Regions from separate parts of the Secundilactobacillus paracollinoides genome, predicted to be linked through region 1. Evidence: riboswitches for the same ligand, from Rfam matches in the RefSeq annotation. Region 1 holds a riboswitch; each other region holds the start of a gene.
The links. Region 1 has a riboswitch for thiamine pyrophosphate ahead of AYR61_RS02660 (acetylornithine deacetylase). Riboswitches for the same ligand answer to the same signal wherever they lie in the genome.
Positions count from the first base shown of each region.

Region 2: it holds a riboswitch for thiamine pyrophosphate, as region 1 does, so the genes downstream of both, cytX (putative hydroxymethylpyrimidine transporter CytX) here and AYR61_RS02660 (acetylornithine deacetylase) in region 1, are expected to answer to the same signal.
Region 3: it holds a riboswitch for thiamine pyrophosphate, as region 1 does, so the genes downstream of both, tenA (thiaminase II) here and AYR61_RS02660 (acetylornithine deacetylase) in region 1, are expected to answer to the same signal.
Region 4: it holds a riboswitch for thiamine pyrophosphate, as region 1 does, so the genes downstream of both, AYR61_RS08280 (ECF transporter S component) here and AYR61_RS02660 (acetylornithine deacetylase) in region 1, are expected to answer to the same signal.

Region 1 covers NZ_CP014912.1:649,524-656,859, reverse strand. Annotated here, with positions in the region: gene thiE (thiamine phosphate synthase) at 199-828, shown strand; TPP riboswitch at 870-970, shown strand; gene AYR61_RS02660 (acetylornithine deacetylase) at 1,060-2,358, shown strand; gene AYR61_RS02655 (ECF transporter S component) at 2,360-2,911, shown strand; gene AYR61_RS02650 (alpha/beta hydrolase) at 2,953-3,891, opposite strand; gene AYR61_RS02645 (MFS transporter) at 3,893-5,116, opposite strand; gene AYR61_RS02640 (AraC family transcriptional regulator) at 5,224-6,051, opposite strand; partial or broken gene AYR61_RS02635 (pyridoxal-phosphate dependent enzyme) at 6,263-7,237, shown strand; gene AYR61_RS02630 (folate family ECF transporter S component) at 7,286-7,336, opposite strand, start outside.
Region 2 covers NZ_CP014912.1:1,345,084-1,352,419, forward strand. Annotated here, with positions in the region: gene AYR61_RS05680 (ABC transporter ATP-binding protein) at 1-348, shown strand, start outside; gene rpsN (30S ribosomal protein S14) at 689-958, opposite strand; gene AYR61_RS05690 (metal ABC transporter solute-binding protein) at 1,343-2,260, shown strand; TPP riboswitch at 2,701-2,802, shown strand; gene cytX (putative hydroxymethylpyrimidine transporter CytX) at 2,903-4,084, shown strand; partial or broken gene thiW (energy coupling factor transporter S component ThiW) at 4,106-4,556, shown strand; gene AYR61_RS05705 (GNAT family N-acetyltransferase) at 4,597-5,040, opposite strand; gene AYR61_RS05710 (MarR family winged helix-turn-helix transcriptional regulator) at 5,330-5,758, opposite strand; gene AYR61_RS05715 (FAD:protein FMN transferase) at 5,775-6,728, opposite strand; gene AYR61_RS05720 (LysR family transcriptional regulator) at 6,731-7,336, opposite strand, start outside.
Region 3 covers NZ_CP014912.1:1,505,007-1,512,342, forward strand. Annotated here, with positions in the region: gene tkt (transketolase) at 1-147, opposite strand, end outside; gene AYR61_RS06300 (MIP/aquaporin family protein) at 1,242-1,949, shown strand; gene AYR61_RS06305 (glucose 1-dehydrogenase) at 2,033-2,800, shown strand; TPP riboswitch at 2,862-2,957, shown strand; gene tenA (thiaminase II) at 3,039-3,698, shown strand; gene AYR61_RS06315 (GNAT family N-acetyltransferase) at 4,254-4,742, shown strand; gene AYR61_RS06320 (vitamin B12 independent methionine synthase) at 5,217-6,347, shown strand; gene AYR61_RS06325 (HAD-IIB family hydrolase) at 6,742-7,336, shown strand, end outside.
Region 4 covers NZ_CP014912.1:1,949,156-1,956,491, reverse strand. Annotated here, with positions in the region: gene ltrA (group II intron reverse transcriptase/maturase) at 1-1,290, opposite strand, end outside; gene pyrE (orotate phosphoribosyltransferase) at 1,774-2,409, opposite strand; gene pyrF (orotidine-5'-phosphate decarboxylase) at 2,412-3,122, opposite strand; gene AYR61_RS08285 (MFS transporter) at 4,102-5,334, shown strand; TPP riboswitch at 5,384-5,473, shown strand; gene AYR61_RS08280 (ECF transporter S component) at 5,584-6,156, shown strand; gene AYR61_RS08275 (ABC transporter ATP-binding protein) at 6,172-7,336, shown strand, end outside.

The sequences.
Region 1 (7,336 bases):
GGTGTGACTTCGCTTATATTTATAACCGACTCGATTTAAAATGTCAACCGAAGACGTTTTTGTTGTTTTTCTTGTTTTTTTGCTCTGATGAAGCAATTTAATTTTGGCGCTCGGTGAGGGTGAGTCTGACTATACAAGCGAGAAATTGTTCGTTAGAATGCGAGTGCAATACTATTTTTGAGTCGGGAGGATGGTTTCATGACCCTAACAAACAGACCGTTATACCTTGTAACTGACCGAACCGGATTAACGGATGACACCTTTTTTGAACGGTTAGAACTTGCTTGCCAGGCTGGGGTTGACCTCGTTCAACTACGGGAGAAGACGTTGGCCAGTGGTGACTATTTCCGATTGGCACAACGCGTCAAGATGATTACTGACCGCTACGACCTGCCATTACTGATCGATGACCGGTTGGACATTGCCCAGGCGGTGGACGCTGCCGGCGTTCACGTTGGTCAAAGTGATCTGCCAGTGGCGGTCGTTCGCCAAATTTTGGGACCGGATAAACTCATCGGTGCCACTACCAAAACGATTGCGCAAGCTGACCGGGCAGTGCGTGAGGGCGCGGATTATCTGGGCGTCGGTGCTATTTTTCCAACGACGACCCACGTTAAGACGGTGCGTACCAGCGTCGATACGTTGGCAGAGATTAAAGCGCGGGTGCCGATTCCAGTCTATGCGATCGGTGGGTTGAAGGCCAGCAATGTGGCGGCAGTTCAGCCCGCTCACGTGGATGGCGTCGCAGTTGTTTCGGCCATTATGCAAGCGGAGGATACGATTGCTGCAACAGAGGCACTGCGGACAGCTGTCCTGAAAGTATTGTGAGGTTTCACTTGTAATTCGCCAACACTTATGGCATGATTTGAATCAAAAGCGAGGGGAGCCCCATGTGGGCTGAGACGGTTAACGACCGGACCCTTTGAACCTGAGAGTTAGAACTCGCGTAGGGACGGCTATGAGACATGAAAACACGCGCGATTTCTAACCTCTTGACTGCTAGTTGAGAGGTTATTTTGCGTGGATCAACACGTCTGTCCCCTGAGGAACACAGAAAGGATGAGCAGTTTGGCAAAAGCGACAGAACAGGCACTGCTGCAGGCGCTTGAAGATCACCAGGATGACTTGTTTGAAAAATTAGGACAATTAGTTGCGTTCAAAACAGTGTCGCCAACGGCACGGAATACCACACCGTTACAAGAGATGATTACGACACAACTGGAAACGGCGGGGTTTGACGTCAAGACGCAGCCTTTCTATGACACGGATACGCTGGTGTCCGCGACCCTTCATGGTACTGATGCGAAGGCACACAACAGTCTGTTACTTAATGGCCATGTTGATGTGGCCACGATAGCTGACCAGGACTGGCAGACCGACCCGTTTACCATGCAACGCAACGGTGACTTGGTGATTGGCCGCGGTGTGAGTGATATGAAGGGCGCCATGGCCTGTTTTCTGTACTTGTTCGACCAGCTGAAGGCCCTTGGTGTGCAGTTGCCGGGTGATTTGAAATTCCAATCTGTCGTGGGTGAAGAGGCCGGTGAAGTTGGGACCAAACGGTTGCTGGAACAAGGAGAGACGGTGGATTTTGCGTTGGTTGGCGACACAAGTGATCTGCAGTTGCAGGGACAGGGTGGCGTTATTACTGGCTGGGTCACGCTCAAGAGTCAAAAAACCTATCATGACGGTAACCGCGTCAACATGGTGGCGGCTGGTGGCGGATTAAAGGCTGCTAGTATGGTCGAAAAAATGGTTGTGGTCATTCAAGCGTTGCAAACGCTGGAACACTATTGGGCGGTTACGAAGTCTTATCCGGGGTTTCCTGCGGGGACGGATACGATTAATCCGTCGTATATTGAGGGTGGAATTCACCCAGCATTTGTGGCGGATGAGGTGAGACTCTGGATCACTGTGCACTTTTATCCCGATGAAAATGTTGATGATATCACCGCTGAAGTGGAACAGCAGGTTCTTGCAGCGGCGACGGCTGATCCGTGGTTACGTGATAATTTGCCAACATTTGAATGGGGCGGTGAATCGATGCTCGTTGATAAGGGCGAGGTCTTTCCGTCGCTTGAATTGGATGAGGATTCGGCGGCTATTCAGTTGTTAGAAGTAACTCATGAGTCACAGATTGGTGAGGCACCAACTGTGACCATGTCAACGTCTGTCGCGGATGGTGGTTGGTTTGACTACTTCGGCATTCCGTGTGTGATATACGGACCAGGTACTATGTCACAGGCACATACCAACGATGAACAAGCCAGCTTTACCCAGTTATTAACCTACACAAAGATCATTGCCCGCTTTGTTTGGCAATGGTGTCACGCTGAGAAACCAGCGAAGGAGAATTAACATGCAAAAGAAAAAATTTCACCTACAGGATATTATTTTAATTGCCGTGATGGCCATCGTTTTTGGTGCCATTTTTGTTGGGACAGATTATTTGTACAACGCACTGTATATTGTGATTGGCCCATTTGCGAACGAAGTGTTGTTTGGGCTGTGGATCATGGCTGGACCTCTTGCTATTTTTATGACGCGGATTCCTGGTGCGGCCATTGTCGGCGAAGTGTTGGGCGCTGCCGCAGAAGTGATTTTCGGTGGCACCTTTGGTATCGCAGCGTTGCTTTCAGGTATTGTTCAAGGTATCGGGAGTGAAGTTGGGTTTACCATCTGGCGGTACAAACGCTGGGACTGGGTCAGTCTGCTCACTTCTTCCGTGACAACGACTGTCGTGGCGTTTGCGTATGAAGTATTTAAACTGGGTTATATTCATTATTCGCTGCCGATGATTGCCGCGTTGTTTACAGTGCGGTTGATTTCCGTCATTTTCTTCGGCACGGTGCTGGTGCACAGCATTTACAGCCTGTTGGCACGATCGCGCGTATTGAAATTTAATCGATAATAAAAAGGGCTTTGACTGGATCGGTCAAAGTCCTTTGTGTGCTAGTTTAAAGCATTTTTGATGAAGTCAAATGTAATTTGTAGCACATCTGGCGTAAAGAACGCATCAGATCCGTGGTCGCTTTGGTCGATCTTATAGAACGAGACATTCTGATGGTGTGCCTTGAGTGCCTGATACAATAAGACGCTTTGCTGAAATGGGACAAGCCGATCCTTATTCCCGTGCATGATTAAAAACGGCGGCAGTTTTTCGTCACCCACATAGGTGATGGGATTTCCCTTTTGAACAAGGTCGGGGACGTCATAAATGTGGTTGGTGCCGAAAAACTCACCTTCGAGACTATGCGCGGTGATGTGGTCTTGAGTCGAGGGTACTTTGTTCATTTTGCTGATGTCATTCGGACCATAAAAATCGATACATGCCTTATAATTCAGCGGTTGTTCAAGAACATCTTCGTCATTGAATTCTTGCAGGTTTGCGGTCACGACGGCCGTAGAAACAGTGTGGCCGCCGGAGGAATCTCCCCAAGCAAGATAGCGGTTAGCGTCTACGTGGTATTCGCTGGCATGACGTAACATAAAGCGCGTGGCCGTTTTCAAGTCTTTGATCTGTGCAGGAAAGGGGCTTTCTGGCGCCCATCGATATTCAACCATAGCAACCACGAATCCCTGGCTGGCGACGTGAATCATGTGTGCCATGTGATTGCCAAGTTGCTGCTTGTGAAAAGCTGACCCTTGAACCCACATGATGAGTGGGTACCGGTGAGGACTGTTTTCTGCCTCTGCTGGTGTAATGATGTGCAAATGTAGGGTCAAACCATTTTTAACTGCGTAAGGAATGTTGAGTTCAACGTGTGGATAACTTGGTGTAAGAGACACTTTTAAAGTCTTCATACCTTCTGGGACATCAGTGGCTTCTGGAAACTCACTATAACTGTAGTTTTTTGGTGAAATGTATTGAGTCATATCTCGCTCTGTCATATCAATCTGTTCCTTTCAAAATGCTTTTTTGTTTTTTCGTATCAGTAAAGTATTCATATATAAGTCCGAGAACTAAGATAAGTGAAAATGCGCTCGCAAAATTAAATGCAAATTGACTGGTATTGTTACCGAATACGTTAGCAAGAAAACTATAAACATAAGGGGCAATGAAATTAGCTAGTGAAGCAGCGGCCGTTGTTGCTGAGGTTGCATAGGCCGAATTGGCTGCAGTGGTATGTTTGTTCACAGCTGCAAACATGTAAGGCATGAAAAGTCCAAATCCTGCGCCGGTTAGCATCATTGCGATGTAATAGACAACTACGCCATGCGTAGTAGCAATTATCAAATTTCCCATAAAAAATAGTACCGCAGCAATAATACCGCCAAAACGTTTAGCAAATTTTATATAAAATCCAAACAAAAGACCGGTAATTAGACCAAGGACTGAATAAGCAACCATCATGTTGGCAGCACCTGTGGCTGTAGCAATGTGTTCTTCAACTACCGCTAAGTTGAAATCAATATTAACGCCACCTTGACCTAAGTTAAAAAAGAAAGTTAAAAGTACCCATACAATCACATCTTTTCCAAGATGCCTACTCGTACCATTGCTTGAATTTTCTGAATTATCAATACGCTGATTTTCGCCTTCGCCGGCTAATTTTTTTGGTAAGAAATGAAGAGTTAAGACGAATACGACTAGACCTAATAGATATATCAAGAATGCTGACCGCCAGTTGATCGTAATGAGTAGGCCAATTGCGAAGGTCAGAACTGTACCTGAAATTCCGATAACAGCACTTTGAATTCCCATTAAGGTATTTCGTACTTCACCAGTATAAAGATCAGCAATCATGCTTGTCCCGATAGGTTGAATTAAACCTAAACTAAGCCCTAGAAAAACTCTGCTGGCTAAAATAATTGGAAAATTATTTAATACCATTGGCAGTAGACCGCTAATTGTCCAAAGCAACGCGCCAAAAAGAATGACATTTCGTTTGCCGATTTTTGTTGCAAGAAAAGCTGCCGCAATTAAGGCGATGAACTGTGGTAAGGCAGTGATTGAAAAAAAAGACTGCAAGGTGGCTTTAGACACCGACGGAAAGGCTTGACGGAGACTTGGTAACAGAGCCGATGTTGCGCTGGCGCCGGTGATTAAAAATGTTGAAGATAATAACGCGATTTTAAAAGATAGGGAATCGCGATTGTCGGACGTTTGATTCATGATGGTGCCCCCATTTCGTAAGATGTAAACGCATTTCACAAATTAATATTAAAGCGCTTTCAAATACGACATTAAGCAATATTCTGCTGAGATTGGGGTGAATCCTGCTATTGATGGGTCAGCCGATACTGGTTTGGGGACTGAGAAAAGTGATGCTTAAACGCCACATTAAGCGCTTTGACGTTAGGAAAACCAGTCGTAAATGCAATGGCCTCCAGACTGTCTGAGGTTGTTAATAACTGTTTTTCTGCTGCTAATAGACGCCGACTTGTGACGTACACTAATGGCGATTGATTCAGATATTTTTGGAACAAATGCGCAAAGTAGCTGGCAGATAAGTTGGCAATTCCTGCCAATTTTTCCACGGTGATCTTTTCTTGATAGTGGCGGTCGATCCACGTGATGACTGGGGAGAGATGATCCATTTGTGCGGAGTAATGGGGTGTTCTTTTAGTGGCATCGGCCTGAGAATAGTGAGTAACAAGGTCACTCAAGATAAGATAGACTAAACCAATCTGCTCTGCCTGCGTGCCAGTAGTTGCCGGGTGGCGGGTCGTCTGATATAAGGTGTTAAAATAGCCTTGGAGCTGAGTATCATTTGGAATACGATTCTGGATGTGGGTTTCAATCGCGATATTACTGGCAGTCAGGATATCGTTTGGCAACATCACGGTCAGCGCGACTCGTTTATGGTCTGTGGGTAAGTCCAGACGGTGCACCTCGTACGGATTGATGACGACAACTTCACCTTTTGATTGGTCAAAGTGCTGACCGTTGACGGTGAAATTTGTGTTTTCACCAGTGATCACATAGGCGATTTCAAATGAGTGATGCCAGTGACTTAGGACACGGTGTGCAACGCCATTATCGTGAATGAGCAGGCGAAATGGCAGGTGTCGATTGGGCGTGATCGTTTCGTAGAAAATATCAGTCATGAGAATGCCTTTCGTTAGTATAAATAGTGCCATTTTTGCTGGCTTAGTGTATGCTTATTCTAATTGAATTCTAATAGGATTTGTTACAGCTACCATAGCACGGAATGGCTGATTGCCCAACTATTCCAGATTTGTAGCAGTTAAAGGAGTGTCCTAAATGCCACCATACAACCAATTACCTAAATTCAACTGAGGCTTTTTCCCAACACCAGTTCATAAACTAGAACAGCTATCTGAACAACTTGGCGTGAACCTATATCTGAAACGAGATGACCTGACCGGCCCCAATCTGTTCGGCGGCAATAAGATTCGTAAGCTTGAGTACCTGGTTGGCGACGCCTTAAAGCAGGGTGCAGATACCCTGATCACCTTTGGCGCAACGCAGTCTAATCACGCGATGGAAACCGCGGTAGCAGCGCGAAAGGCAGGCATGGATGCCATTTTATACCTTGAGACGATCACGCCCAACAAAGTGGGGGATGATCGGGCTAATATTCTGGTCGATAAAGTGTTAGGTGCGAAGATTCACTACGTCTCGATGGAAAACCGAACGGAAGCAGAAGCGGATGCGTTTGCGATGGCGGCAGCCAAGAAGGAAGCGGCCGAGCTTGCCAAATCGGGTCACAAGGCCTACATCATTCCGGTCGGCGGTGCAACACCAATTGGGTCAACGGGGTTTGCGCTTGGGTTTAAGGAACTGATGGCTCAATTACCCGATATTGACGTTGATTATATTGTGCAGGGGAGCGGCACCGGCGGCACAGCAGCCGGGTTGATTGCGGGTGCTAAGGCGTTTTCTAAACCAGACCATCCCACGCAGATCTTATCGATGAATGTTAGTCCGAAACCGGAGGAACATTATCAAAAGGTTGTCGATATTGCCAATGATGCGCTTGAATTACTCGGTTTAGCGCGGAATGTGACCTTGGCGGATACTCATTTTGACCAGTCTTACTTTGTTGAGGGGTATGAGATTCCGAGTGCGTCAGGGTCAGCAGCAATCCAGTTATTGGCACGAACGGAAGGTATTTTGACCGATCCAGTTTATACCGGAAAAGCGTTTGCGGGATTACTGGATTACGTCAAGACCGGGCAAATCAAACCTGGTAGTAACGTTGTGTTCTGGCATACTGGCGGTGTTTCGGCGCTGTTTGCTGAAGATAAGATCGTTGGGAAATTGTATTAAACTAAAAAGCCAGCCACCCTTTGTTGGGGATGGCTGGCGTTTTTGGTGTTAATCCAAATGACTTCTCTTCTGAATGATGGTGATGATATTTGATCTGAA
Region 2 (7,336 bases), 700 kb from region 1:
GCGATGGCCCTGGCACAGGAACCGAACTATCTGTTGTTAGATGAACCAACGACCTATTTGGACATTCGCTATCAGGGCGAATTGATGGCGTTGATCAAACAACTGCAACAGGATCAGAGCATGACCGTTATCTTGGTGCTGCATGATATCAACCAGGCGTTGCAGGTGAGTGATGCGGTCTGGCTAATTAAAAATGGGGCGCTGGTTCAGGCTGGGACGCCGCAGGATGTGATTAATGAGCAGTTGTTGAGTGATGTGTTTGAGATGACTGTTCGGATTGTGGACCTGCCGGATTACGGGCGGTATGTGATTCAAGTGCCGGAGGTTGTTGGACAGGATTTTGATTAGGACACTTATATATACGAAAAGCGTTCCGAGGATGGTCTTTTTTGACCGGGCTCGGAACGCTTTTTCTTTGGAGGTTTGGGGATTTTTATTTAGGAATAGTGTTTGATGCTTTTTATGCGGAGGGCTTACTTTATTTAGTGAACCTTCCAAGTTTTTTGGAGTGGGTTTTCGTTGATTTAGTGCTTGTTGCTGCGCTGGTTTTGGCAACGTAGCCGAAACGTGTTCCAGGGGGCTGAGGGCTCCTGCGTAAGGCACTTCGACCCAAAAAGTCAGGCCCGGACTTTTCGGGTCAAAGTGCCTTACGCTCCGCCCTCAAAGCGCCCCCTTCCACACTCTTATACTACCAACTAGCCTTCTTAACCCCCGGAATCTGCCCTAAATGCGCATACTTGCGGAAGTTCAATCGTGACATTTCGAACTTTCTCATATAGCCGTGGGGACGGCCGTCTATTCTGTCTCGGTTGTGCAATCGGACTGGACTTGAATCCTTTGGTAACTTAGCTAATGCTTCGTAGTTACCCTCTTTTTTGAGTTGCCGACGGATGTCAGCGTACTTTGCGACTAGTGCTTGTTGCCGTTGGAACTTTGCGATTTTTGATTTCTTTGCCAAATTTTGGCCTCCTAATGATGTAGTGTTTGGGTAATGGTGTTGGTTTTCTCGGCCACCGTGCCGAAACGTGTTCCGCAAGGCTGAGGGCTCCTGCGTAAGTAACTTCCGGCACAAAATCCAAAACCGGGATTTTCTACCGAAAGTTACTTACGCTCCGCCCTCAAAGCGCCTTGCTACACACTCTATAAAATGATCACGAACAATCTACCATATTCAAAAAGAATAACGGTTACGGTTTAGAATTATGCCTGAAAGTCGTTGTTAAAGCAAGTAAATAGCTTACGAATTTGTAAAACGTAACATTTACTATTTACAAAACTGGTTGACTTTGGTAACCTTTAAAACGTAATAATTACTATTTAAAATCATTTGGAGGTTATTGGTATGTTTAAAGGTAGATTAGAACGTAGTTTGGTCGCGATAGCAGCACTGATTGGGGTTGGTGCCGCTTTGACCGGTTGCGGGAAAGCGTCGACTAGTAGTAACGGCCACAAAATCGATGTGGTCACGAGTACTGATTTTTATGGTGGCGCGGCTAAGGCTGTGTTGGGCAACAAGGGGACGGTGCATTCAATCATCAATAAACCATCAGTGGATCCCCACGACTATGAGCCAACACCGGTTGTGGCCAAGCAAGTGCACGCGGCGGATGTGACGGTCGCAAACGGTATCGGCTACGATAGCTGGATGACAAAGCTGACGGCAAATAGTAAAGCGACTAACATCAAGGTCGGCGACGATCTAATGGGTAAAAGAGACGGCGACAATCCGCATATCTGGTATAATCCGGCAACGATGCCGAAGCTAGCAAATCAACTAGTAGCAACCTTTGCGAAGGCGCAGCCAAAGAACAAAGCCTACTTCGAGAAAAACGCGCAGACCTACATTAAATCACTGAAAAATATCCAGACTGAGATCACAACCATCAAACAATTAGCCCAAAAATTGCCGAATAAGCGCGTGTACGTCAGCGAACCGGTCTTCGACTATGCGTTGGAAGCAACTGGTTTTAAGGTCGCAAACAAGTCATTTGAAGAGGCTATTGAAAACGAAAGTGACCCATCGCCAAAGTCTATTGCGGCAATGCAGGCGGGCATTAAACACCACAAGGTTGCCTTCTTTGTCAACAACAGCCAGGTCACCAGCAAGACAACGAAAAATATTATGAACCTGGCAAAGGCCAACCACGTACCGGTGTTACAAGTCACAGAGACATTGCCAGCTGGCAAGAATTACGATCAGTGGATGATGAGTCAGTACCGGCAGTTGACGAAAATTTTGAAGACTGAAGTCGGAAAATAGCGGGATGTCTGTGTCTGGTTAACCAATAGTCATGAAAAATGAGTCCATTCAATTATGACTTGAGAACAACCGGCAGTCACCACGCCATGAGAAGCAATGCTGTTAATAGGCTAGGCACAGTCGAGGGCGGATTTCTCTGCAAACAGTCTTTGATTATATTTCGATAGTTAACAAGTGGAAAAAGTAATTTCAATGTCAGTGGAATGTAGTAATTTGGCACGGCGCTGTGGTGTCGACATCAGTTGGCGACCGTACTTTGGTCGGTTACTGATGTGCGAGACGATGAAGATCCATTCGAGAGCTGCACAGCAGAAATCGAATTAGCTTCATCGCGAGCCACTTCAGCGTCGTGCCAAATTGCGGAATGCAACGGACGTTTAACACCATCATTTTACAGACTTGCACAGAAACAAATAAACCGATAAAATTAAACTAAATTGAAAACGCACTAGGGGTGCCAGAAATGGCTGAGATAGAAGAAATTCTGATCCCTTCGAACCTGTTAAGTTAATTCTTGCGAAGGAAAGTGTCGACATCCATCGGGTAAAATAAGGATCTCTCACTGGTTGCGGTTAACCGTATTCAGTGAGAGATTTTTTGGGTTAAAGCGTCCGATGGCAGTTAAAATGAGGAGGGTTTCACTTGGGTAACACGAAGTTGAGCGGTTTGTTCCTGTTGTGGGCGGGGGCCGCGATTTCCATCGCTGAAATTGTAACGGGGACGCTGGTAGCGCCGCTGGGTTGGCTGGAAGGGCTGACGGCGATTTTGCTGGGGCATTTGATTGGCTGTTTTGTGTTTCTGCTGCCGGTTGGCTATTTGTCGGCTAAGCGAGACCAGACGGCGATTCAAGCAACAGGCTCAGTGTTTGGCAGCGCTGGCGTCGGGTTGTTTTCGATTCTAAATGCGGTTCAACTATTGGGCTGGACGGCGGTGATGATCGTCAACGCACAACAGGCGATGAACGGAATCGCTAAAACGCTATTCCACTACCAGTCTGCGGTGGTGATGTCAGTGATTGTGGCGGTTCTGATCGTTGTTTGGCTGCTGATGGATCACAACTGGCTGTTCAAAATTAACAACGCAATCGTTATTCTGTTAGCCGTTGGCATGCTGCTGATCCTATGGACGATCATTGCCCATAGCGGCGGACACACTGCGTCCAATTTGGCACCCATGAGTTTCGGGTCGGCTGTTGATTTGAGTGTGACCATGGCGCTGTCGTGGCTGCCGCTGATCGGTGACTACACGCAGCATACTGACAAAACGTTTCAGGCCAGTTTGGCCAGTGTCAGCGGCTACTTTGTGGCCAGTTTCGGCATGTTTGCGTTGGGGATGTTCACCGTTATTTTAACCGGTGAATCCAATTTTACAGTGGCTCTGTCGCAAACAAAACTGGGGTTGATTGCGCTGTTTATCATTGTGTTTTCAACGGTCACAACAACATTCATGGACGCCTATTCGGCAGCAACGAACATTGCTAATTTGGTCAAAGCCAAGCGCGTTAATGTGATTACTATCATCGTTACTGTGCTTGGTTTGGTGATTGCGCTGGGCGTTTCTATGGCGTACTACGAAAACTTTCTGTACGCGATTGGGGCCGTTTTTGCGCCGTTGTTTGCGATCCTCTTCGTCAGTGTGTTCTTCATGCACGCACGGCTAGCCGTATGGTTGAACTTTGTTTGGTGGTTAATTGGTGTGGTGGGCTATTCCTGGCTGCAGAAACTGGACTTCTTTTTGGGGACAACGTTCTTCCTGGCGCTTATTTTGGGTGTCGGCGTCTACCTGACTGGTCTGGTGGCTAGGAAATACCCATTGCTGGACTAGACAAAGGGGTTATTTGGTCTCATGACAAAACGCGTTTACTATCTCGCCATGACGTCGGTGCTGGTGGCACTGGGCGTTATTGGTGGCAGTTTATTTGAATTTACGGTCGGTGTTGCCAAGGTGGCACCAATGCAACATTTGATCAATGTGGTTTCAGGCGTGTTACTCGGGCCATGGTTGGCAACCACGCAAGCGTTTTTAACGTCCTTGATCCGCAACTTGATGGGAACGGGTACAATTCTGGCGTTTCCCGGCAGCATGTTCGGTGCTTGGTGAACTCATTGGCACAGGCATTATTGGCGCCTTTGTGGCTTACCCGATTGCTGCGCTATTTCTGGGAACGAAGGGCGCACTTTGGGTGTTTGTCCCGAGCTTTTTCTTGAGTGCTTTGGTTGGCGTGATTGTTGCCTACGTTGTGCTGAAAAGCATGTGGGCGACGGTGATCAAACCGCAAATGGATCGATTGAAATGAAAAAAAGCGATGGTCACCAGTAACCCGGTGGACATCGCTTTTAGTTTTGTTTTGGCATTAATACCATATCTAAGTGTGGAATATCATCTTCAAGATAAACATCAGATTTAGGTTCAAACCCAAATGATTCATAGAATTCTTGTAGGTATGCCTGCGCTTGAATCTTGATCGGCTTATTCGGGAAACGTTGTGCAATCACGTCCAGCGTTTCTTGGACGATTTTTCTGCCAAGGCCATCTTTCCGAAATTGGTCAACAACCAGTACCCGACCGAAATTTACTTCGGTGTCTCTATTCATGACTCGGGTGTAGGCTTGTAGGTCGCCATTATCGTTAAAAAGGGCCACGTGCAGGTCGTCGAAATCATCATCGTCCACTTCCTGATAGGAACAGTTTTGCTCGACCACGAAGACCGCAACACGGGCTTTAAGGATGGTAATCAGTTGTTGGGGTGTCAGTTCATCAGTTTGTTTGATAAGAAGCATACGCATTCCTCCCATGAATTAAATGAATGCATCGAGTATAAAACTATTTTGTGGTAAATGCAACTAAAACTATTTGTAACGTGTAGAATTAGATGATTTATATAAATCTTGTATGCCGCTTCGTTCCGCCGGTCGGCCCTGCAGGCTGAGGTGGGGTCGCTTCGGAGCTATTGAATTTCCTTTCAGAAATTCAAGGATTTCCTATGTCTCCCGTATTAGTAGCCGACCCCAAAACGGTCGCTAACTAATACCGACACCACAACCTGCAATGCCGACCGGCTCCACTACGCTACAGCGTCCAATCAGCCCCAACATTCTGTGCCATCTGGTTCGTCAGTTCAAGTAATTTCTGCCGGTCGGCTTCACTGATACCGGTCAGGGCGACTTCATTTGAGTAGTCGTTTTCCCGTTTCAGCGTTGGGTAAACGGCCATGCCCTTATCCGTTGCGAACAGTGCCTTATTCTTATCGTTACCGGGCTGTTTGCGCCGTTCAACTAGCCCTTTTGCTTCCAGTTTTTTGATGGCTCGGGCAGCGGTGGAACGGTCGATCTTCACCAGTTCGGCCAAGTGGCTCTGGACGATACCAGGATGCTCGCAAATGCGCACGAGGTACACGTACTGGCCTTTTGTGAGGTCGAATTGTTTGAACTCCACGTTGGCAATGGCGTCCAGTGCGCGCGCAATCGTGCCGATATTTTTTAAAACGTCATCTTCCATTTAATGACCTCCGATCCTAGTGGGTGCTGATCATGTGGTATTCACTATCAACTAAGCGGAAGGTGTCTTCCAGACCGCTTGTGACGGCGACTTCGTGGTTCCGAGTGACAAAGACAGCCTCAAGTCCCGGTTGGGCTTCGATCAACGCCGGTCCCTTTTCCATGCCTTGATAAAACGCTTGGGTGGTCCAAATATCACCGTCGATGGAGCGGTCGCTGACGATGGTCACGCTGGCCAGGTCGTTTTTGATCGGGTAGCCGGTGTGCGAGTCAAACATGTGGTGGTATTCTTGGCCGTCAATGACGAGAAAGCGTTCGTAGATGCCAGATGTGACCAGCGATTTTTCAGCAGTGTTTAGGACGCCAGCTGGCACATCCCGTTTTTCGTCCGGACTCTGAATCCCGACACGCCATTTTTGGTCGTCATGGGTGCTGGGTCCGACTAACAGAATGTTGCCGCCGAGGTCGATGATGCCCGTTTTGACGCCGCGTTGCAGCCACAGCGTTTTGATGGCGTCGGCAATGTAGCCCTTCGCAATGGCACCCAGGTCGAGTTCCATGCCTTTTTTTGTCAGGAAAACGGTCTGGCGCTCATCGTTGAGTTCGATGTTGTCTGGGTCGATCAGCTGCAGCCGTTCTTGAATGTCGGCGTCCTTGGGCAGGTTAGCGCCGTCGAACCCGATGGCCCATAGTTTAACGAGCGGGCCAATGGCAACGTTAAACCCAAGGTGCATGGCGCTCACCGCCACCGCTCGTTTGACCAGCAGGTAGGTGATGGGCGATACCCCAACGGCGTGGTCGCCCGCCGCGTGGTTGATGGACATGACCTCAGACTCATTCCGGTTGACGGTCAGCAGGTCTTCGTAGTGTTGAATGAGTTGGAAACCGGCAGTGATGTCGGCTTCAGTAGCGGGTTCGGCAACGGTCAAATTGATGGCCGTGCCCAGTCCGTAAAATTCTTTATGCAGCAAGATTAGTCGCGCTCCTCGTGTGTGGTTTCAAAAATTCTGGTTGCTAGGTCGATAAAGCTTTGCGCCTGTTTTGTCGGCTCATTTTGATTGTTGTAAACGATGGCGATGTCGCACTGTAATGCGGTGGGTGTCAATTTGATGACCTGGGTCCGTGCCAATAATTCCGGTGTGAGTGCCGACTGTGGCGCAATCGTGGCACCCATACCACCGGCTGTGAGACTCATCGCGGTGGTAATGTTGGCGGTGCGCAGTACGATGTTCGGCCGGACGTTGTACTTGGTCAAATAACTGTTTACGATCCGTTGAAAGCCGGTCCGCTCAGTTTCGACAACGAAGTCCTTGCCGTTGATCAGTGGGCTGATGTCCAGTTGTTCTTCGGGTACGTGTTCGATTGCCCACTGTTTTGGCAGCAGTAGCGCACCGCCATCGGTATACAGTCGCTGATAGTGCAGGCGTTCGTTATAGGCTGGCGTAATGCCGACGTACAGGTCAAGTTCCTGGTTCAACACTTCTTCTTCCATTGTAGCAGACGTTTTCTCGCTGAGCTGCACCTGAATCTGCGGGTAGCGCCGGTGAAATTCAGGCAACACGGCAGGCAACACCACCTG
Region 3 (7,336 bases), 860 kb from region 1:
GTTTAAATGTTTTGTCCATAATGTGTAGGCCATTGGGGCAACGCCTAATGGGAGCCCCGGGTGACCTGAATTGGCCTTTTCAATCATATCAACGCTCAAAAAACGTAAGGCGTTGATTGATCTTTGGTCTAGGCTAGTATTTTGCATGTAATCACGCTCCTATGTCCAGAAAATATACGGTATTATTGACAGACTGTCAACTCAACTGACTGAAATGGTATACCTGAAAATTTTGACATTTTCAAGTGTTCTGATCCAGTTAAACGAGTTATGAAAACAACGCATGAAAGGGAATAAAGCGCTGTCTTCAAAATGTGGTCTGGTATTCTTCTGAAAGGCATAGGTCATGCGACAAAAGTCTGAAACAAATTTCATTTCTGATTTATTTTTAAACCATCAATGACGGGAAAGTTCATTGATATTTTCAAGTAAAAATTGAATGAAAGCTGGCAACACGCGGACAGTGGGAATACTGTCCTGGGAATGCAACGCGTTACTTTCAGTCGCTTTCATAGTTCTTACATGGAATTAAAACAATTTAATGAAATTATTTGTAAAGTTTAATTGTACTATACTCGATTCGGTCCCAAAAAGCGAGGAAGTTAGCTGAATTAATTAGAATATTTTCTTATTTTCTCATTATTGAGCTTGGTAGTTATCAGTGTTAAATGAGCTGATTTGCTTGCTGAATTCGTTGCATTGCGTCATTTGGCACTCCACTTACATAGCGCGCATAGTCTCAATTGCCTAAGTATCGCATTATAATCACCCTCAGTTCGCAGAGAATCCGCCTTTGACTGCCAACAACTTACTGATAGCAATACTTCTAACAGAGTGTTACTTAACATAGAGAGTCCTATTATTAGTAATTACTTTGCACTGAAGGGAGTCTCGACTAACACTGTGAGACTCAATAAGTATCCTAAGGTAAGCAGTATTTCTAACCACTACGTTTTACAATTGGTATAGCTCGACAATCAAGCCGTACCTTTGCAGAATGATTTGCAAATTCAAGCAATAATGTCATTTGAAAATAACCGATAATGTCAGTAAAAGAATATACAAATGGCGATTAAGGAGTCTGAATTTCATAAACACCAGTCATAAATCTTCAAATAAGACCCAACAATAGCATTTTTATATCTCAAACTAGCAGTTTGTTGTCCTGGAACCGTTTTTATTATGATAGAATAGGCTCAGTTAATACCGAGTTAATCATAACTGAAAGATGGGTGTTGTTGATGAACGGGTTTATTGGTGAATTTTTTGGCACGATGGTCTTGATTTTGTTGGGCGCTGGGACCGGTGCCAGTATGAACTTGAACAAAACGTATGCGAAGGGGTCGAATTGGCTGTATGCCAGTCTTTCCTGGGGGATTGCGGTGACCATGGGTGTTTACGTAGCTGGCATGCTGGGCTCTCAGGGGCATCTCAATCCCGCAGTCACGATTCCCTATGCCATTTTTGGGTTGTTTCCCTGGCACGATGTGTTGCCGTATTTACTTGGCCAATTTCTCGGGGCCTTCGTGGGTGCCACGCTGGTCATGATTCAATTCTATCCACACTTTAAAGCCAGTTCAGACGAAGCCGCGGGGAACTCTGTGGGCATTTTTGCGACTCGGCCGGCCATCAAGTCACCGGTGTTTAACCTGTTGTCTGAAATCATTGCCACCTTTGCGTTTGTCTTTATTTTGCTGAACCTTGGTAACTTCACGCAGGGGCTTAAACCGCTGATTGTTGGGCTATTGATCATGGTTGTTGGTACCGGTCTTGGGACCACAACTGGCTTTGCGCTGAACCCCGCCCGTGATTGGGCACCACGGTTTGCGTATACCATTTGGCCCGTGCCACATAAGGGGAATGCCGAATGGGGCTACGCTTGGGTACCGATGTGCGGACCGCTGATCGGTGGTCTGATTGCGACCGGTCTAGAGACGCTGTTGAAGTGACATCATTGTGTGCATTTGACGTTGTATAATGGTCGTGACTTAAATCCAGCTGGCGTACGCGTCAGCAGTTAGGAAGCGATAGGATGTTTGATCAAAATAGTTTCTCACTCGCCGGCAAGGTGGCCCTTATCACAGGTGGCGCCCACGGGCTGGGGCAGTTCTACTCAATTGCGCTATCTGAATACGGCGCGGATATTTTTGTGGTCAGTGCCTCACAGCGTGGTTGGGACGAGACCAAGGAAAAGGTCGAGGCAAACGGCCAACAGGTGGCGTTTCTGCAACAGGATATTACCGATCCAGATGCGGCGGATGCCATTGTGCAGGCAGTGATTGAAAAATTTGGCCACCTCGACATTCTCGTTAATAATGCGGGGATCCAACTGCGCAACGACGTGCTCGAGTTCAAGGATGAGGATTGGCGCAAGGTTATTGATGTCAATCTCAATGGGTTATACTACCTGTCCCATGCGGCTGCCAAGGTAATGTCTGACCAGCAACACGGGAAAATCATCAACATTGGATCGATGCAGTCGTACCGCGCGGGCAAACGGATATTCCCATACGCCGCCAGTAAGCACGCTGTGATGGGGCTGACTAAAGCCTATGCGGATGCGCTCGCACCGTACCATATTCAAGTGAATGGTCTAGCACCGGGCTATATCAGCACCGACATGACCAAACCACTCCAGGAGGATCCCGTTCGCGGGCCGGAGATTGCTGCCCACATTCCATCAGGGGACTGGGGAAAACCTGAACAGCTCATGGGGCCGATGGTCTTTCTTGCCAGCGCCGCCTCCGACTATGTCACCGGCGTGATGCTGCCAGTTGATGGCGGTTACCTCCTGCGCTAGGTTGCATTAATGAATCGCTTTCATTTTACGAAACTGTGCTATACTAAAACTTGTAATTCAATAATCTAACTAGGGGCGCAATTTGCTGAGACGGTTTTTACCGAACCCTTTGAACCTGTGAGCCAACACTCGCGAAGGAAAGTTAACGGATAATCAATGATGATTAAACGACCGACCAGCCTGTTGTCTCCTGGTCGGTATTTTGTTGCCCGCTTTTTTAAAACGAGGAGGACCCACATTGACCACCTTTACAACGCAAATCCACACAGCTGCTGAACCATGCTGGCAAAAGAGCTTTGACCACCCATTTGTGCACGAGATTGGCGACGGTTCACTGCCTAACGACGTGTTCCGTTACTATTTGATTCAGGACCGCTATTATCTCAACGAATTTGGCAAGCTCCATGAAAAAATTGCTGAAAAATTAACGGACAAAGAAGACGTCGACTTTCTAATGGCTGGCGCTCAGGGTCTCAAGGACGGCGAAATCGCTGTCCGAGAAGGCTTCTTTGACCGGTTGGGCATCACGCCGGATGAGATCGCCCACACACCGATGGCTCCAACCGCTTATAACTACGTGAACCATATGTACTCAGAATTAGACCGAGGAACACCGGGCCGTGCCATTGCGGGATTGTTGCCATGCTACTGGCTGTACAACGAAATTGGCCAACGCTTGATAGCGGCCGGCTCACCCGTTGAGCTGTACGAACGTTGGATCGAAACGTATGACAGCGACGACTATACCGATAGTGTGAACACGATGATCCAGTTGACCAACAAGACGGCTGACAATGCGGATGACACGGAGCGCGCGCAGATGCAGGATTCGTTTGTGCGGAGTAGTGCCTATGAATTGGCGTTTTGGCAGATGGCGATGGATAAACAGGCGTGGTGAGCGTGGAGAAAAACGGTTTGAGGGCGGCGCCTAAGCGACTCTGACAGAAATGCCCGAACCTGGCATTTTTGTCAGAGTCGCTTAGGCAGTAGCCCTCAGTTTTTCGGAACGCGTTATGGCACGGCTGCCAAGAAAGAGAAAATGAGCGTGGAACAAGGCGGTTAAGGGGCGGAGTGTAACGAACTCGGGCAGAAAAGTCTGGGCCTGACTTTTTTGCCCGAGTTCGTTACACAGTAGCCCCTTGCCTTGTGGAACGCGTTACGGCACGGCTGCCAAGAAAGAGAAAATGAGCGTGGAACGAACCGGTTAAAGACTGGAGCAGAAGCGGACTCTGTTATAAAATCCCGGGCTTGGATTTTGTAACAGAGTCCGCTTCTGTGCAAGTCTTTGGTTTGTGGAACGCGTTACGGCACTGCTGCCAAGAAAGCCCTAAACACAAGTAAACTAATGACATGTACACCACTAGCAAAAAACTAAAAAGCTAAATCCCACCTTGTAACCCATCACCAACCCATCTATAATCGCCTTTAAACCATAGCAAAGTGAGACGATCCAATGAAAATTCAAAACATAACGGCCAACAACGACGCCGAAATGGCAGCGATTCTCCGCACTGACCTTGAAGATCTTAACCTGAACTTACCCGGAACAGCCTACTTTGACCCGTTCGTTGACCATTTGAGTGCTTGGTACGACAAAACGCCCAATGCGACTTACTACGTTGCTATCAGCGATGACCAGCACGTGATGGGCGGTTGCGGCGTGGGACCGATCGCGCCTGAAGATGGTATCGCAGAGTTGCAAAAGCTGTATGTATCGCCCGATTACCGGCGCCAGGGTGTGGCAAAGTCACTCATTCCAGAGTGTTTTGCGTACGCTAAAGCACACTATGACTATCTGTATCTCGAAACGTTTCACCAGATGATTGCCGCGAATACCCTTTATCAATCATTAGGGTTTGACCAGTTGACGAAGCCATTACCGCAGTCAGAACATGGCGCTTGCGATACTTGGTATTTGATGGCTTTAGGAGAGCACAAATAAGAATTCACTTTGGTATTCATTTTCTGGAGTGGTTCCAGAAAGATGGTTATCGTTCGTTCACCACACAATGTTAGCGCAGTGAAGCGATGTAACAGGATTATTTGAATCTGAAATCTAGTTTTGATCGTCACTCTTGACAAAATTAAAATTATCGCCTATATTTGTCATTAAATTTTAATTCGCTAATAACTTTGAAGAGAAGAGACCAAGTTGCGCAGTCACAGAGAACTCCGGTAGGTGAAAGGGAGGGCCTGCAACGCTTGCGAGAATGAGCTCTGAGTAGTTGATCACCGGTTCAAGCTGGTGGCTCGGTGGCAGCCGTTAAAATGTCGGTAAGCAATTACCGGTAAGGTGTTTATACTCATAAACACGAACTTGGGTGGTACCGCGACCTTCTCGCCCCTTGTCATTTCGATGGCAAGGGGTCTTTTTATTGGCAAATTTATCGAAAACAATTTCTGGAGGAAAACAAACATGACTGAATCGACTTTAACTAAATTTCCATACCGTTTTGACGTAGTGGGCAGCTTATTGCGCCCAGCTGACTTAAAGCAAGCACATAAGGATCTAGCAGAAGGTAAAATTACCGCTGCTGACCTGCAAAAAATCCAACGCGACGAAACCAAACGCGTGGTTGAAGAACAAGCCAACCTTGGTTTGAAGGCCGTTACTGACGGTGAATTCAACCGTTCATGGTGGCACTTGGACTTTCTTTGGAGCCTGACCGGCGTTGACAAGTACGATTACCACCAGAGCTACAAGTTCAAGGGCGACACCACCCGGACAGACAACGTTGAGCTGACTGGCAAAGTGGCCGTTAACCTGGACCACCCATTCTTCGAAAGTTTTAAGTATTTACAATCAATCGTACCAGAAGGCGTCCTGGTCAAGCAGACCATTCCATCACCAACAATGTTATTCCGTGACAACCGGAGTGATAACTGGTCTAAGTTCTACGACAGTTGGGACGAATATTTGACTGATTTGTCAAACGCCTACCGCGACACGATCCTGCACTTCTACGAATTAGGCGACCGATACATCCAATTAGACGACACCACCTGGGCCTTCCTGATCAGCAAGTTGAACGAAACCGCTGACCAGCCTGAAGAACATGCCAAGTACGTGAAATTAGCTGAAGACAGCGTGAAGGTAATCAACGGTGCCATCCGGGACTTGCCAGACGATTTAACTGTTACCACCCACATTTGTCGTGGTAACTTCAAGTCAACCTACCTGTTCTCAGGCAGTTACGATGATGTGGCCGATTACTTAGGCCAATTGAACTACGACGGCCTATTCTTGGAATACGATAGCGAACGTGCCGGCAGCTTTGCCCCACTTGCGCGCATCTGGAACAACGACCCTAACAAGCGATTAGTATTGGGCTTAATCACTTCTAAGTTCCCAGAATTAGAAGATAAGGATGCCGTCATTTCCCGGATCCAAGAAGCCGCTAAGTCAGTCCCATTAGACAACCTTGCGTTATCAACCCAGTGTGGGTTTGCCTCTACTGAAGAGGGGAACGAACTCACTGAAACCCAACAGTGGGCTAAGTTGAACTTGGTTAAGGAAATTGCTGAGACCGTTTGGCCAGAAGATTAATTAAAATGCGCCATTGACTTTTCGTTTGTTGAACACAGTCAAGAGATAATTAGCGTGCATTAAAAAGAGCAGTGCTTGAAGTCAGTATCTAGGCTTTAAGGCACTGCTCTTTTTAATATGAAGCATTGCTAGCAGTAGGACTATTGGCGGTCGAGGGCGGATTCTCTAGAAACTCGGGTTAACAGTATTGCGATATGTAACAAGCGATAAATCAAGCTCAAAGATAGTGGAACGCAGCAATTTGGTACGGAATAATGGTGTCGATGTCACTTAATGGAGTGCCAAATTGCGGAGCGCAACGGACTTAGACCCAGAATAAATCACGCCACCATGTGAAATCTTCCAGCCAATCTGCTATCATATAATGATACAAAAAGAACAGTGAGGTATGGCGATGATCAAACTAGTAGCAGTGGATATGGATGGGACTTTTTTGCGGGATGACCGCACGTATGATAAGGCGCGGTTTCTCGACCTTTTTAAACGGATGCAGCAAAACCACATTCACTTCGTGGCTGCTAGCGGCTCGCAATACCAGCGGTTGCGCCATGAATTCACCGAAGTGGCCGACAACATGGATTTCATTTCCCAAAACGGCGCCATTGTGCATCAGGGCGACCAGTTGAAGGAAATTATGCCACTATCTGATCAGCAAGTGCACGGCGTGATTGCGACCATCAGCCACCTTTTCGCAGAACAGGATGTGAGTCAGGAAGTTGTTTCTGGCCTAAATGGCACCTACGTCAACGCTGATATGGATCCGGAAGCACTCAAAATCGTGAAATACTACTACCGGCCAGTGATCAGCGTTCATAGTTTGGCTCAGTTGGTCGGGCAAAAGGTCAATGACCAGTTCACGAAAATTGCCGTTAACTTCACTGAAGGCGTGGACTTTCAACACGCTCGCACGGTTTTAAAGGCACAACTGCCAGACTTTCTCAGTAGTGAGAACTCGGGCTTTAACACTGAATTGATCGGCCTCAAGGAAG
Region 4 (7,336 bases), 1.3 Mb from region 1:
GCTATGCGCAGTTCGCCAATAACCCTTACGGGTATTGGCCATTGTATAAGCACTGGTGCCAGAAAGCCCCAGTTTTACAAGATGATTGACCTTTGTTTTGAGCTTCTTCCACTGTTTCCAAATATACTGGCGAATCCTTGCTCGCAACCATTCGTCTAAGTGACGGATAAAATTGGTCATTTTCCCGACCGAATAGTACTGTAACCACCCACGCATCTTTTGATGAATCTCGTTAAACACCAGGTTTAACGAAACGCCCCGATTGCGCTTGGTCATTTTCCTGAGTGCAGACTTGATGCGTTGCTTGGCCTGCCAAGCAGGTCGCGCATACGCACCTCCTCGACCAACCCCCAAGGAAAATCCCAGGAACTTGGCCCGCAGAGGCGAACTTACTGATGTCTTGTCCTCATTGACGGTGACCTTTAGGTCGCCTTCAAGAAAGCGAGTAACATTAGTCAGAACCCGTTCTCCAGCACGTTTGCTTCGGACATAAATATTACAATCGTCCGCATAGCGGACAAACTTATGACCTCTGGAAGTTAACAGCTTATCCAGTTCGTTGAGATAAATGTTAGCCAAAAGTGGCGATAAGGGGCCACCTTGAGGGGTGCCTTTATCACTTCGTTCAAATAGACCACCATTCATGACACCGCTGGTTAGGAAGCGACGAATGAGATGCAGTATCCATGGATCCGTAATATACTGCTCAATAAATTTAATAAGCAGATCGTGGTTGACCGTATCGAAGTATGCTTTTAAATCGAGATCCACGACATAGTGATAGCCCTGATTGTAGAACTGAACCACTCTATCAATGGCATCTTTAGCACTTCGATTCGGTCGGAACCCAAAACTATTATCTGAGAAGACACGCTCAAATGTTGGCACCATGACTTGCGCCATGGCTTGTTGAACAAGTCGGTCAATCACAGTTGGTATTCCGAGCTTGCGTTTACCACCATTAGGTTTGGGAATTTCAACCCGCTTAACGGGACGAGGCCGATAGGTCTCGTTTTGTAAAGCTTGCAGTAATTCCTGTTTATGTTTCCTCAAGTAGGGCAACAGTTCGTCAACGGTCATTCCGTCTAGTCCTGCTGCACCTTTGTTTCTGCAGACGCGAAGATAAGCCTCGTTCAGGTTATTTCGGTCTAAGACTAACTCTTGAAACTTAGTGCCGTTCATCATCGTATTTTCACCAGAGTCAGTGCTACGCACCCCGACTTGTTCTTGGGCTTCCAGTCCTACTGTCCGCCGGCGGTCAGCTTTTTCTGTATTCTGCGGTTGTTGCACTGTCTCCACCTCCAATATCAATGATGACCTATTATTGTTCAGCCCTTCGTGGCAGATACCACTACTATGGCCTCGGCTGACTCCTGTATCGTTCTGCACCACATCACTGCGATGTTTGTTCCTGTGGCGCTTAGCGCGCCTCTTGTCGGGAACGTACGATACAGGCCTCCCCGGGTAAGAACGCCCACTTTCGTACCATGTCATTGCCAGCTTTACTGCGATGGCCTCGAGTAGTATTGGACTTTGGTTTGTTTGGCAACCTCGTCCGACCAACACAGCCTTATAGCTGATTCTTGTACATCAATGCGGTACTTTGTCGCCGACTTCCTTCAGATTCCACCTCACGATGGACACCCTTGTCATTGACTTGCGGTTCCGACTACTACGGCCCGAAACGGACTTTCACCGTCTAGTTGGCGCCCATGCCGGGCGCACCACAAAAACCGGCCAGACAGGTGTGATCACTAGTCAGCCGGTTAGGTGTTACTTATTCCAGTGCCAAGGGTCTTCACGCCACTGCTTCAACGACGCGAGTTCCGTTGCGTTAATATCGTACTTCTCATTTGCGACTTCAATTAGGGTGCTGTAATTGGTCAGTGTGTGCAGCGATAACCCCGCATCAGCAAAGTTTTTCACGTGGTCTGGCAGTTCGTACGAGAAGATAGCGACAATGCCAAGAACCGTCGCGCCAACAGCTTGAACGGCTTTAGCGGCGCCCAGAACACTACCGCCTGTCGAGATGAGGTCGTCGATCAACACAACGTTGTCATCAGCCGTAATTTGACCTTCAATTTGTTTGCCAGTCCCGTGATCTTTAGGCTTAGCGCGCACATAACTCATGGGCAGGTTCAAGCGGTCAGCGGCAAGTGCGGCGTGGGGAATCCCTGCGGTCGCGACACCAGCAATGACGGTCGCCGTTGGGAACTGTTCTGAAATGAGCGCGGTCAAGCCGTCAGCGATGTGGGTCCGAACTTCGGGAAACGCAATGGTGCGACGATTATCTGTATAGATGGGCGCCTTGATCCCGCTCGCCCACAAGAAGGGTTTATTCGGTGATAGGGTCACCGCGTTAATATCAAGAAGATCGGCTGCGATTTGTTTTTCTACTGATACTGTCATGTTTAAAGTCCCCATTCCTTTGCGATTGTCTGGTAAGCGGCAACTGGATCAGCTGCCTTAGTGATCGACCGGCCAACGACTAACCCGTTGCTGCCAAGGTCAGCCGCTTTGGCTGGCGTGACGACCCGTTTTTGGTCATCAGCACTATCGGTGGCAAGTCGAATCCCTGGGTTAATACACAGAAAGTCATCGTTCGTGGCTTCGTGAATCATCGGATCTTCCAAAGCAGACGAGATAACACCGTCCGCCCCACTGGATTGAGCAAGCTGCGCATAGTGCACAACTGAGGATTTTAGTGTTACTGGAATCAGCTGCTCGGTTTGCATCTGCTCTTCCGACGTTGAGGTCAGCTGGGTGACGGCCAGCAGTTTGGCCGGCGCAACCCCCGCCTGTTGGCTCCCGTTCACAAGACCGCGCTTAGCAGCCCGAATCATTTCGGATCCGCCCGCAGCGTGCACGGTGACCATTGAGACTTCTTGTTGGCCTAATTGAAACATTGCCTGTTCAACAGTGTTGGGAATATCGTATAATTTCAGATCCAAAAAGATGTGGATACCGCGCTGACGTAACGCTTGAATAATCTTCGGCCCTTCAAAGTAAAACAGCTCCATCCCAACTTTCACAAACAGTTGGTCCTGATGTTCAAACTGATCAATAAAGGTATAAACCTCGTCACCCGTCTTAAAATCCAACGCAATAATAATTGGCCGCATCTGTACCACCTTTCCTTTTTTCGCAAAACGAAAAAACCGTCCAGCCCTCGGCTAAACGGTTTGCAGTTAAATCCCACCTGTTGCGTAACAACAGTGGGTTATTCCGGTCACCTTTTTAGTCTCACAGGGCTAAATTAAAGAACTCTTTATGACAGTGTAGCGCAGGACATTTTAGGCGTCAAGGTCAAAGTGTGTCGCAAAACAGGTGTGTGCTGATTTTGTCCATTGTTCAATGAGTTAAATACTGCTAACATGTCGCTCCGTTCCGCCGGTCGGCCCTGCAGGCTGAGGTGGGTCGCTCTGGGGAGTTATTGAATGTCTTGTCCGAAATTCAAGGATCTCCTACGTCTCCCGTGTTCGTAACCGGCCAAAAGACAGCCGCTAACGAACACCGACACCACAGCCTGCAATGCCGACCGGCTCCACTACGCTATGATACTTGTCATGGTCTTCTTGGTTAGTGAGTCTTCAAAAGCGGTGTCATGAATCCTGTTAATTAATCTTTCCAGTGGCTAGCATATTGTGCGAAGCATTGCTGTCTATGGGTTTACTAGCAGTTGAGGGCGGATTCTCCGCAAACTAGGGCTAACGCCATGGCGATGTTTAGCTAATGGTAAAAAGGTAGCTCAACGTCAGTGGAATGGAGTAATTTGGCAGGTTGTCGTGGTGTCGACATCAGTTAGCGACCGTACTTTGGTCGGTTACTGATGTGCGAGACGATGAAGATCCATTCGAGAGCTGCGCAGCAGGAATCGAATTAGCTGCATCGCGAGCCACTTCGACAGCCTGCCAAATTGCGGAATGCAACGGACTCGCCCACCCCTTTCCAGCATCCCAACAATCACCAATAAGCAACGCATTATCTCAAAATAATAGTTGCACGATCAAAAAATCTATGCCACAATACAACCAACAAAGGACGGTTGTGGCCGTCAAAAATAACGAGTGCCTGTGAGCATTCATTTTGGAGAAATTGAATATGGAAACAACTGTACATGACCACGCGTTAACCACCAACCAAAAGTGGACGATTGCCTCAACGTCAGCTGGATTTGCTTTGGAGAATATGGATGTGTTATTTCTCTCGTTTGCACTTTCGTCGATCATCGCTGAATTACACATCAGCGGTGCTCAAGCTGGATTGATTTCATCGATCACCAATTTGGGGATGTTAGCGGGTGGTATTTTGTTTGGCGTCATTGCGGACCGGTTTGGGCGGGTCAGGACATTTTCGCACACTGTGTTTATTTTTGCGATTGCAACGGCGCTGATGTACTTTGCAAGTAACATCACGCTCATCTATGCCTGCCGGTTCTTAGCAGGCGTCGGTGCCGGTGGTGAATACGGTGTCGGCATTACGCTGATTGCAGAAAATTTCAAGCACAAAAATATTGGTAAAATGACCTCGGTTGCTGCCATCGGTGGTCAAATTGGGGCAATCTTAGCCGCAATTTGCGCGTCGTTGATCATCCCAACGCTGGGCTGGCGGGCACTGTTCTTGTTCGGGCTGATTCCAGTGGTGCTGACCTACTTTATTCGGCGTCACTTACACGAATCTGATGAGTTTATTGCTGCTAAAAACGCCGTTAAAGATCCGCGGAAACGGGTTCGGATCAGCGCCCTTTTTAAGACACCGCAACTCGCTTATCAATCCGTTGCATTAATGGTCATGGTTATCGTACAAATTGCCGGCTACTTTGGCCTGATGAACTGGTTGCCCTCTATCATGCAACAAAAACTCGGTCTCAGCGTTTCTGGCTCCTCCCTCTGGATGATTGCCACAATTGTCGGGATGAGTATTGGGATGCTGACGTTTGGCTCTATTCTGGATTACTTCGGACCGCGGCGTGCATTCGGCATCTTTCTGTTATGTTCAGCCGTTTCTGTCTTCGGTATCACGCTGGCGTTTAACGAACTCACCCTGCTGTTTGCCGGTGCAATTCTCGGCTTCTTTTCAAACGGGATGTTTGGCGGTTATGGTGCCGTCATTAGCCGGCTTTATCCAACGGAGATCCGGTCAACTGCTAACAACGTGATCGTCAATGTTGGTCGAGCAATCGGTGGTTTTTCATCCGTCGTCATTGGCTTCCTGATGGACCGCTACTCGCTGACTGTCGTCATGGGCTTCCTGGCCGTTCTCTACGTCATCAGCTTCATCACCATGTTGACGATTCCAAGCCTTCGCAGACTTGGTCAAGTTAATGAAGGTTAGGGTCGTTGATTGCATTTGAAATCGTTTCCGTGTAAAATGGTGCTAAACTAAACGTTATCTGGGGTGCCTTTTGGCTGAGATACACCCATTGAACCTGATCTGGTCAGTACCAGCGTAGGGAGAATAATGAATGAACTGTGCAATTTTTGAAATCATAAAAAGCCAAAAGGACGTTTTCAGGATAACTGAAGGCGCCCTTTTTTTGCAGTCAGATCTCGTTTAGTACCAAAAATTTTAGGAGGTATCATCATGAAACGTTCAAATGCTTGGCATTTACGCGACATTATCTTATTAGCTTTAATTGCGATCTTCTGCGGTGTTATTTTTTGGGTGATCGGTCCGCTCTATAACATTTTGACCGTTGCTTTAACGCCAGTTGGCCTTGGACCGGCTGCAAACGACATTCTCATGGGCGTCTGGTGCATGGCTGGTCCCCTGGCCGGCATCATCTTCAAGCGAATCGGTGCCGCCTTTCTTGGTGAATTCTTAGGGTCCGTTGTTGAGATGTTTCTCGGCGGCCAATGGGGCGCTAGCACGATGATCTCTGGCGTTGTCCAAGGGATTGCATCCGAACTTGGGTTTACCTTTACCGGCTACAAGAACTTCAACTGGTTAGGTCTTAACATGAGTGTGCTGACGACAACGATCATCACCTTTGCTTGGGACATGGCACGAAACGGTTACGCCAGCTACCACTTCGGCTTACTGATTGCGCTGTTCATTATCCGGCTGATCTCAATGTGGGTCTTTGGCGGATTATTATCAAAAGCCATCACCAACCTGCTAGACCGTACGCATCTGTTGCAAACACAAACTCGCTAGAATTGAGGTTTTATAATGGCTACCGTGTCTGTTAACCACCTATCATTTGCATATACTGCTGAGGATGAAACACCCAAGGCCACGCTGACCGATCTCTCGATGACGTTTAAGAACGGCGCGTTTACCCTGCTCACTGGGCCATCAGGGTCTGGTAAATCAACCCTTTTGAAACTCATTGCCGGGTTGTACCCAGCCTTTTCCGGCAAAGTAACTCACGGGACGCTGACGCTGAATGACCAGCCATTGTCAGCAATTACGCCGACGAAGCGTAGTCAATTGGTGGCCATGATGTTTCAAAATCCCAATCAGCAATTCGCAATGGATACCGTGGAAAACGAACTGATTTTTGCGTTAGAAAACCAACAATTAGCCCCATCAGATATTCCGCCGCGCATCGACAAGGCACTGGATTTTCTTGAAATCACAGCGTTACGCGACCGCGTGCTCAGCACGTTATCGGGCGGTGAAAAACAAAAGGTGGCCCTTGCCGTCATCGTTGCAATGGATTCTGATACGATTCTCCTCGACGAACCATTTGCCAGCGTGGACCCTGAGGCCCGCCAACTGTTGCTGGGTAAACTCTCTCAGTTGCAACGTGAACAGCATAAAACGATAATTTTAGCCGACCACGATTTGGAAGATTACGGTCGCTACATTGACCAACTGATCGTGATGAATGCTGACGGCACCGCGTTGACACGCCTTTCAGATGCTGAAAAAGACCAGCGATTGGCGGACTTCAGCCGGAGTAAGACCGACCAGGTAACATTCGCACTGCCAACCCAAACGGAAGACCCAGCAATTCAACTCAGTGGCCTTAAATTAACGGCCGGCACCCGAACGCTGCTTGACCAGGATCAGTTTACGTTCTATCAAAATCGGATTACATTACTGACTGGCCCCAATGGCGTCGGTAAATCAACACTGCTTGACGCGATGGCAAAGCTTCATCCGTACGCTGGTTCCATTCAAGTCAAAAATCAAGAAGTTCATAAGTGGGCGAAACGCAAATTCTATCACCATCTCGGCATCGTGTTTCAAGACGCCGAAGAGCAATTTTTAAACGTCACCATGGCAGAGGAGCTTGCACTGTCGACGAAGAACAGTCAACAAGCTGCGTACTTTAAAGACCGCTTGCCAGCCATGTTGCGCCAGTTACGGCTAGATGGTATGGCTGAGC